One region of the Paenibacillus sp. FSL H7-0323 genome, then DNA from elsewhere that is predicted to be linked to it. Evidence: riboswitches for the same ligand, from Rfam matches in the RefSeq annotation. Region 1 holds a riboswitch; each other region holds the start of a gene.

Region 1 (3,121 bases):
TCAGGATCGATGGAACCAGGAATTCAGACAGGCTCAATTGTCGCATTAAAACCCGGAGGGGATATGAATCGTTTCAAACCAGGCGATGTCATCACCTTTAGGAATGAAGATAATCTGCTCATTACTCACCGGATTGTAGAAGCGACCGTCAATAACGCTACTGGTGAAGCTGTTTATCGCACTAAAGGCGATAACAACGACGCGCCCGACATGAACCCTACCAGTTCTGTGAATGTTGTAGCTCAGTATACCGGGGTCACTGTACCCTATGTCGGTTACGCTATGAATTTCGCGGTTTCCAAAGCTGGAAGTGTAGTCCTCATGATCGTGCCTGGCTTGATGCTTCTGCTCTATGCTCTGTATACCTCTTGGAAGGCTGTAGCTGCATTAGAAAAGAAAAATGCTGCCCTACTGCCAGCCTCACCGCCCCCAACAGAAACACAGCCCTAAGTTGATTGTCCACTTCCGCTTACGAACCGGAAGATACAATATATAAATTTTATAAAAAATTCAAACACAAATTTGAGGAGGAATTTTATTATGGGTATCAAGAAAACATTGGGTCTTGGCGTAGCATCTGCAGCACTGGGTTTATCATTAATCGGCGGAGGAACCTTCGCATACTTTAGCGACACTGCGCAAAGCACAGCTACATTCGCAGCGGGCACGCTCGATCTGAACTCCGACCCTTCTGTCATCGTTAATATTCCTAACCTGAAACCAGGTGATACTGTAACTAAATCCTTCAAATTGAAAAACGATGGTTCGCTCGATATCGGATCTATTATTCTGAATACATCGACTCAAATCACGGATGCTAAAGGAGATAACTACCTGGATTTAGCCGAGTTCATTAAAGTTAAATTCCTTAGAAATAATGATAAAGGAGTACCTATCGTCTCTCCTGAAAATGTAGTTTATGAGACTACACTTGCTGCTTTAAAAAGTCAGCATCCGGATCTCGTAAAAAATACAGGTTGGGATCAACTCTTTACCGAAGCATCCGGTATTAAAGCCGGTACCAACGACAGCTTCTCCGTCCAATTCGAATTTGTGGAAAATAACCAAGATCAAAATATTTTCCAAGGCGATAGCTTAACACTGACTTGGGATTTCGTAGCTAAACAAGGTGCGAAAAAAGACTACTAAGATCAATAAAGTAATTTAATAAAATACTCGAAGAGCAGCAGATCCTGAATCCGGCCACGGATAAGCAGATTGCTGCTCTTCTCTTTACAATAAACTTTGTCCGATTTATTGATATTTGCTATACTAATAACAAAAATTACGGAGGGGCGTCAGCATAGTGCCACAGAATATGGGCCAACGTATCCAGCAGCTCCGCCTAGACAAGGGTTTCTCCCTATCTGAGCTTGCGGACAGAGCAGATGTGGCTAAGTCGTATCTTAGCAACGTGGAGAGAAACATCCAATCCAATCCATCCATCCAGTTTATCGAAAAAATCGCTGACGCGCTTCAGGTATCCATTCATGCCCTACTCTATGGAGAACCCAATGATGCAGAGGAATCACATTTAGATTCGGAATGGTTCCGATTGGTGCAGGAAGCTATGGACTCAGGCATTAGCAAACGCGAATTCAAAGAATTTCTGGACTATCAGAAATGGAAGCTCGATCAAAAGGATTAATACTTCCTACTAATCTGGTACGATCCTCTCTTCTACTAAATCATATCGAAAAAGGACACAGCGAAGAACCGCTGTGCCCTTTTTCGATATGTAACCCCTCTAATGTATTACTGCACGATCTGCACAGTTTTCTCATGAAAGAACTGGCGGATTTCATCTGCCTTAATGCCAGCCTTCTTAGCTGCTAATAATAAATGTACCCACTCTTGATCCAGATCAATAAACTGCTGTTCTCTGTTGCTACCCTGGTTGGACTTTTCCAAAAAATCTCCCCCTAAGATTTTACGTCCCCAGGCAATCCGGCTGTCATAGTATCTCTACCTTAGACCCGCGACTTTGTGCCCCTGCCTTTCGGCAAGTTTACCTTTTACTGGACCCTTTTCACGAAAGGATCTACTTAAAAAACTATAAAATTACTATCTGCAATAACATTATACAAAAAGAAAGCGGAAAAGTGTGTCGATTCCTGGTTACTTTCTATTTTAAAAACGAAAAATAAAAGATTTTTTTTCAAAGATCTTGTCCGATTATCACGATACTCGTCCGTTACATAAAATAAATTGTACTAGCAAAATAAATATTTACTGACCTAATAGTTAAAAATAAGGATAATAGAATCATTTTAATAGGCCTTTAGAATGGGTAATGAGAAGAAACACCCTTCTTTTCATTAGAACAAGCTAACCCATACCATTTTGCGAACGTATTGGACGAAAGAATGAATTGATTACAGTGGCCGAAAGTAGCACAATAAGATGAGAAATGAAACCGCAATCATCACAGCTCCAGTAAGCGTTGACACAAAATGTCACGTATGGAGTTCATCCGTTAAGGAGGATGTATTCATGGCAGCCAAAGAGCCCTATAACGAATCCATTTGGAGTAAGTATTACGGACCCAATTTAGGCTACATTCAAGAAAGATATGAACAGTTTGTGAAAGATCCCTCCACCGTAGAAAATAATTATCGCGAGCTTTTTACAAATTCGGGACCTCCTCCCCTAACTCCGGATAGCGAACCGGCTCCTCAGCCGCGCATCTCGGGAGACACCGAATGGCTTAGAAAAGCAGTAAGAGCTTCCAAGCTAATCGCCAATATTCGTATATATGGCCATATGGCCGCTGAAATTGATCCGCTGGTACGCGATCAGAATCCCATGGCAAAATATCTTGAACTTGAAACCTATGGGCTGACCCGCGAAGACCTGATCGCACTGCCTGCCACGCTTATATGGGAAAATGCGCCGAATGATGTGCATACCGGATGGGATGCCGTGCAACGTATGCGTCAGGCATACACCAAGACTATCGCCTATGAATTCGGGCATGTGCATGAAGAAAAAGAACTGCAATGGCTAAATAGACAGGCAGAATCCACCAGCTCACCAGCACCCCTAAATAATACAGAACGCAAAGAGCTCCTGAACCGCCTGATTCAGGTAGAGCAATTTGAAACCTTCCTCCACAAGACTT
Region 2 (3,121 bases), 600 kb from region 1:
GCCGCAAAAGGTCTGTTGATATTAGCTTTTGTGAACTTAAATTTTAATCTTTTAAACTTCGTCGGTTCGAATTTAAATTCCAGAAAGTCATTGGTACTAATCGCGGTTCCGCTAGATACAAGTTGGAAGGTCTCTCCTTTACTCGTCTCTGATGCATAGATTTCAAAAGCCTCTGGGAATCCTTTGCGGTTATCTCTAGCCAAAAAAGCTACTCTGTCCAGCACTTCCGCTTGCGCTAGTTCAAACACAACTTCATTCGTGAAGCTTGCATCATTGTTTTTGTTCGTTTCCCAATGCGTAGTGGGCTGGTCATCCAGCATATATTCAGGCTTCGTACCTGGGTAGCTTCCACCGTTCACCGTTACTTTTGATACGTTTGCATTCGGCATTCTATAAGCTTGGCTATAGGCATTTTCATAGGCTGTTCCATACCCTTTTAGCTTCGAAACCTTGGCTGCCGTTGCCTCTACCTGATGGTTCTCCAAAAGGATCTTTGCATTTTCTATCTCTTCTTTAAACTGCGCATACAGTGGATGTGCCTGCACTTCATTCTCTAAAGCTGTTAATTTCTCTGCCGTATCAAAAGCAGCACTAACTTGGCTCAAGGTATCATCTGTAAATAAATTTTTCATTTTAGCAGAAACACTATCCTCTTTATAAAAAGAAAACTCAGCCGCACTCGCCCAATCTTGGTTCGCTTTTTTGAAGACAAATTTAAGTCTCTTAAAAGCCGTAGGTGCGAACTGAATCTCCACTACATCACCGGTTGAGCCTGTATATTCTCCAGAAGACACGAGCGTAAAATCACCCGCATCGGTAGTGGAGCCGTAGATCTCAAATTCTTGAGCAAAACCTTTACCTTTCGCACCGGATTGCCTAGCCGCGTATACCATTCTATTTAATTCAGTGGACTCATTGAAAACAAACACAACCTCATTCGTAAACGTTGAACTATTCGGTTTGCCAGTCTCCCAATGCGTGCTCATATCCCCATCCATAGCCTTAGCTATAGGCGAGCCTGAGTAGTTGCCACCGTTATTTGTGATGGATTTAATATTTGCTGGATTCATTCTAAAAACCTCATTATAGGCATTTAGAGCATCCTTGCCGTACAGCTCAAACGGAATAACCGAAGCGTTGCTTAATAAGTTAACCTTACTTTGCGCCACTGTTTTTGTTACATTTACCTTGCTTACCTCACTTGCTAAAGCATAACCTGCCTCACTTGAAAAACTGGCCAACATGGCCGCCGATGTAGCGATCGCAATCATTTTCTTCATCTCTTCTTACCCCCAGATGTTATATGAATCTCTCCAGTGCCCAAAAATGGGCATAAAAAAAACTACCCCAAAAGAGTAGCTTGATTGCGTATAAAGTCGCCTAAAAATTAAGACTTAATTTTTATTAAACCTTAACAAGCATAAACGCCTTCGGCGTCCTATAAGGACGGTAAGCGTTTAAGCGAGAAATATAAGATATTAAGTATAGGTGTATAACTTATACTTTCTTATATTTTAACAAAAAGCGTTACACACTCTTTGGCAGCTGGCTGACAATAGTTATGATAACCTTAGTCCCTTTAGCTTTGCGTCCCTACATTTCCATAGGTTTGCCTATGAAGTTTCGAATACATTCAAAGAGTAACATAAGCCTAGATCGGATCGCATGATTAATTGGTATGAAATGAGTATAGGTAATTGCAATTAGTTTTTCTTATGTGATAGATATTATTTATCGACTATCCCGGAAGAGAAGGGCATCCTTTAGGACTGTAGGTCTACTTAACTCTCCGATCCAAACAAACCCCGGAACCAATTCCACACATCGCCCGTGACGGGAATTAATCCGAAACCATGTTCGCCAACTGCGATTACACCATATGCCCATTGTCCGATAGCTATGGCACCCCCAGCGATCCTGCCTATCGCTATCGCACCAAACGCCGTATCCCCTATGGCGATGGCCCCCAACGCTTTTTCCGCGATTGCGATCGCTCCTACAGCCACGCCTGCAATCGCAATCGCTCCCACTGCGAAGCCAAGCCAGCTAAGTGCTATTGCTCCGATCGCTAACCACATTCCCAGTGATATTGCTCCTAAGGATAATACGCCCACGCTTATCGCACCTATGGAAATCAATCCGACAGCTACATCTCCAATAGCGATTAATCCAACGGCTGTCTTCACACGGGGTTTACCTCCACGACCATACGCTTGACCTGAGTATCGCCCTAGATTACTGCGAATACTGATGACCGGAAATGAGGGAGAAGGCCATTGATAATCAATCTCTCGTCCATCAAAGCCCCTAGAATCTGCCCAGCGCGTTACAAATTGATGCCATTTCATATCCATCCCGTCCCCCTTTTCAAATTACCTAAATTATACAACCCCGGGGGTTGGCTGTACTCAGACTCTGACCTGAAATTCATCTCATCCTCTGGACGGATATATACTCATTAGGATTACTGTTTGGGAATAGGATCAGGCTTTCCAAATAAATAACCCTGAAACAACTGATAACCACTCTGCTTAAGCCATTCAAAGTCCTCTCTAAACTCCACACCTTCTGCTAAAGGAACGGATTGGATTTCTAAAGCTTTTTCTAAAAATTGCTTTGCTATTTTCTGTTTGTTCAGATCGCTGGACACACCCTGAACATATTTCATATCCAGCTTCATGTAATGGGGTTTAAGCTCCAATAACATCTCGATCGTGCTGAAGCCCTCACCAACATCATCTAAAGCGTATTCAAATCCCCGATCCTTGTAATATGTCAAAATAGCTTTCAAATGAGCGAGATCATCCACTTTCTCCGTCTCAACAACTTCAAAGACAAAAAGAGAAGGATCGACGCCTAATTGATTGGCCAGTTCAACGGTTGATCTTAAGCAGAACTCTGGAGCGTAGATCGACGTTGGGATAAAATTAATAAACGTTTTTTTATTTAAGGGTGCAGCATATTTTACAGCCGTCATTCTACATAACCGGTCTAAAGCATATAAACGCCCACGATTCCGTGCCGCCGCAAAAATCTCATTAGGATAGATAAGAGATCCGTCTTCTTTTTTAAATCTGGATAGGAGCTCGTATGCAAAAATCTCTTCCCTTACGTTCACAAT
Region 3 (3,121 bases), 120 kb from region 1:
CAGTGTTTTGTGGTATATCTCTCTCAGGTCTTGCCAACTCCCATGGTAAGGCCTATTTTTTTGTTCACTAATTGATCGGGGGGAGAGAGCGCAGCGGCTTCTATACAGCTTTACTTAATCTGGTACTGTTCTTCGTAACTCTTAAAAGATGAAATATCCAGCCCTAGGTATCTGCGCATATGGATGGCAGCCTGAGCCGCAACAATGTCATTCAACAGCAGCATTCGTTCATGATAGCCACGACATATATACTTGGCTTCAATTCCAGTATTAAGTCTGTTTTGCTCATACACCTTGATTCCCCGTCTTCTCATTTCTGCACGAACATCCCTTAGATCTGTTGTAGCTACTGCAGCAGCTGTTCCAAGCACCTCCAGATAAGGGGCGGGTGTTCGTAAGTGTGTAGATAAAATGGCGGAGTCCCGTTCGAAAGCTGATAAAATCATCGGAAGCAATAAATAAGATTTCACCAGCATGTTGTCCCTGCTTTCTGCTCTATGCATGAATCTCATCACCTCTAATAGGAACGTATATTCGTATTCTACCCCGATATTCCAAAAATAATCAATGGTATTTCTAAACAGCTTATCCAATGTGATTAAATTCACAACTAAATAACGAAGAATAAATTATATTAAAATTGTAATAATAAAAATTAATGTATCTAACGCACATAAAGGAGAATTATGATGGAAAAAGAGGGCAGCCTCCAGCGTGGATTGTTTTTTGGTTTAATTCTGAGTGTTCCCTTATGGATATCCATATTGGGCTATATACAGTTACTTTAAAATTTAATGAAAAACCTTATGCGAAGCGCCTTTAGGCGCTTTTTTTGTGTGGTACTAATGCGGGGAATTATCGAAAGGAATTGATTGACAATTGTGGGTGTCGGGAGCTAAACTGTTATTAATTCAAAAGTATTAAAAGTCATAGACTGTTATTGGATAGAATGCTTCAGCTACCAGTTCTGGACTTGCAGTGTAATACATATATATAGTCATGATAATAGCAAACCGTCTGAAAGGGCGGGACGCAAAGTCCAGGAGTCTAAAGTGTCTTAAAGGCACAATGACCGTCCGACTGCCATGAGAAGGGAATTTCACTTCTTTTTGGCGGTCTTTTTTGTTGTTAGGTCCTTTAGAGTTTCTGGTAATTATTCTGATTAATATAAATCATAGTTTTAGGAGGTGTGCCATTTGAAAAGAAGAATAAAACCGTTACTCTCGCTTGTATTAGCTGGGATTTTGACGGTAGGTAGTGGGCTTTCCTCATTGGGAGCTGGAGTTGCTGGAGCTAGTAGTTCTTCTACATTGGGAATTGCAGCGGTCTACAACGTGTTTATTCTAGGGGATATAACAACAGTTTCGGATACGGAAGGAAGGTTTGCTGCTGGAGGTAACGTTAACTTAACCAACTATAGTGTTGGAGATAGGTTGACCGCTGCAGAGGTTTCCCTGACTGACACACTTGTTGTTGGAGGGAATCTTACTTTCAACGGAGGTACTGTTTATGGGAATATCGTGCACGGGGGAGATTTTTCAGGGAATGTAACGCTCCTCAAGGGTGGTACAAAAAGACAGGGGAGTACGATTGACTTTTCAGCCGTAGGTCAGTCTTTGAAGGACAAATCAGCAGAACTTGCAGCATTGCCGGCGAATGGAACAACAGTGTACCAATATGGCAGCCTTACCTTGACAGGTACAGATCCTGCGGTCAATGTTTTTAATGTTTCAGGAGATAACGTCTCTAATACCTACGGAATTACAATAAATGTTCCTTCAGGATCTACTGCAATTATTAATATTGATGGTTCTAACGTAAAAATGAAAAACTTCGGATTTCTACCTAATAACGTGTTGAACAGCAAGAAAATTTTGCTTAACTTTAGCCAAGCTGCGTATCTTGATATGGCAGGCATAGGTGTAATGGGAAGCATACTTGCCCCCTATGCTCATGTTGATTTTATTAATGGTCAGATTAACGGTACTTTAGTGGCGGCTTCACTCAAAGGTACTGGTGGTGGTGAATTTCACCACTATCCATACGATGGTGATGAACCCGGACCAACGCCGACACCAACGCCGACACCAACGCCGACAGTGACGCCAACACCGACGCCGACACCAACGCCGACAGTGACGCCGACACCAACAGTGACACCAACGCCGACGCCGACAGTGACACCAACGCCGACACCGACGCCAACACCATGTCCGACGCCGACAGTGACACCAACGCCGACGCCGACACCAACGCCGACAGTGACGCCAACACCGACACCAACGCCGACAGTGACGCCAACACCGACACCAACGCCGACAGTGACGCCAACACCGACACCAACACCAACACCGACGCCGACGCCAACGCCGACGCCAACGCCGACAGTGACACCGACGCCAACAGTGACACCAACGCCGACAGTGACGCCAACACCGACACCAACGCCGACAGTGACGCCAACACCGACACCAACACCGACACCAACGCCGACAGTGACACCAACACCAACGCCGACGCCGACAGTGACACCAACGCCGACGCCGACAGTGACACCAACGCCGACGCCAACACCAACGCCAACACCGACGCCGACAGTGACACCAACGCCGACGCCGACAGTGACACCAACGCCGACGCCGACAGTGACACCAACGCCGACGCCGACAGTGACACCAACGCCGACGCCGACAGTGACACCAACGCCGACGCCGACAGTGACACCAACGCCGACACCAACGCCGACAGTGACACCGACACCAACGCCGACAGTGACACCAACGCCAACGCCAACACCGACACCAACGCCGACAGTGACGCCAACACCGACACCAACGCCGACAGTGACGCCAACACCGACGCCAACGCCGACGGTAACACCTGAGGCAACGCCGACGCCAACGCCATCGCCGACGGTAACGCCTGAGGCAACACCAACACCGACGGTAACGCCTGAGGCAACACCGACACCGACGGTAACACCTGAGGCAACACCAACACCGACGGTAACACCAGAGGTAACACCAACACCAACGGTAACACCAGAGGTAACACCAACACCAACACCAACACCAACACCAACACCAACACCAACACCAACACCAACGTCGACACCAGAGAC

What was found. A riboswitch is a leader RNA that binds a small molecule or an ion and turns the genes downstream of it on or off. The one in region 1 is predicted to bind cyclic di-GMP.
Region 2: it holds a riboswitch for cyclic di-GMP, as region 1 does, so the genes downstream of both, MHH89_RS21315 (NPCBM/NEW2 domain-containing protein) here and MHH89_RS23965 (anti-repressor SinI family protein) in region 1, are expected to answer to the same signal.
Region 3: it holds a riboswitch for cyclic di-GMP, as region 1 does, so the genes downstream of both, MHH89_RS24495 (choice-of-anchor A family protein) here and MHH89_RS23965 (anti-repressor SinI family protein) in region 1, are expected to answer to the same signal.

What each region holds. Positions count from the first base shown of each region.
Region 1 covers NZ_JBBODB010000001.1:5,319,586-5,322,706, reverse strand. The annotation lists gene sipW (signal peptidase I SipW) at 1-450, shown strand, start outside; gene MHH89_RS23975 (TasA family protein) at 541-1,149, shown strand; gene MHH89_RS23970 (helix-turn-helix domain-containing protein) at 1,319-1,648, shown strand; gene MHH89_RS23965 (anti-repressor SinI family protein) at 1,756-1,911, opposite strand; cyclic di-GMP riboswitch class I at 1,939-2,023, opposite strand; gene MHH89_RS23960 (2-oxoglutarate dehydrogenase E1 component) at 2,494-3,121, shown strand, end outside.
Region 2 covers NZ_JBBODB010000001.1:4,722,749-4,725,869, forward strand. The annotation lists gene MHH89_RS21315 (NPCBM/NEW2 domain-containing protein) at 1-1,280, opposite strand, end outside; cyclic di-GMP riboswitch class I at 1,538-1,624, opposite strand; gene MHH89_RS21320 (hypothetical protein) at 1,782-2,348, opposite strand; gene MHH89_RS21325 (EAL domain-containing protein) at 2,465-3,121, opposite strand, start outside.
Region 3 covers NZ_JBBODB010000001.1:5,439,662-5,442,782, forward strand. The annotation lists gene MHH89_RS24490 (hypothetical protein) at 111-503, opposite strand; cyclic di-GMP riboswitch class I at 998-1,088, shown strand; gene MHH89_RS24495 (choice-of-anchor A family protein) at 1,197-3,121, shown strand, end outside.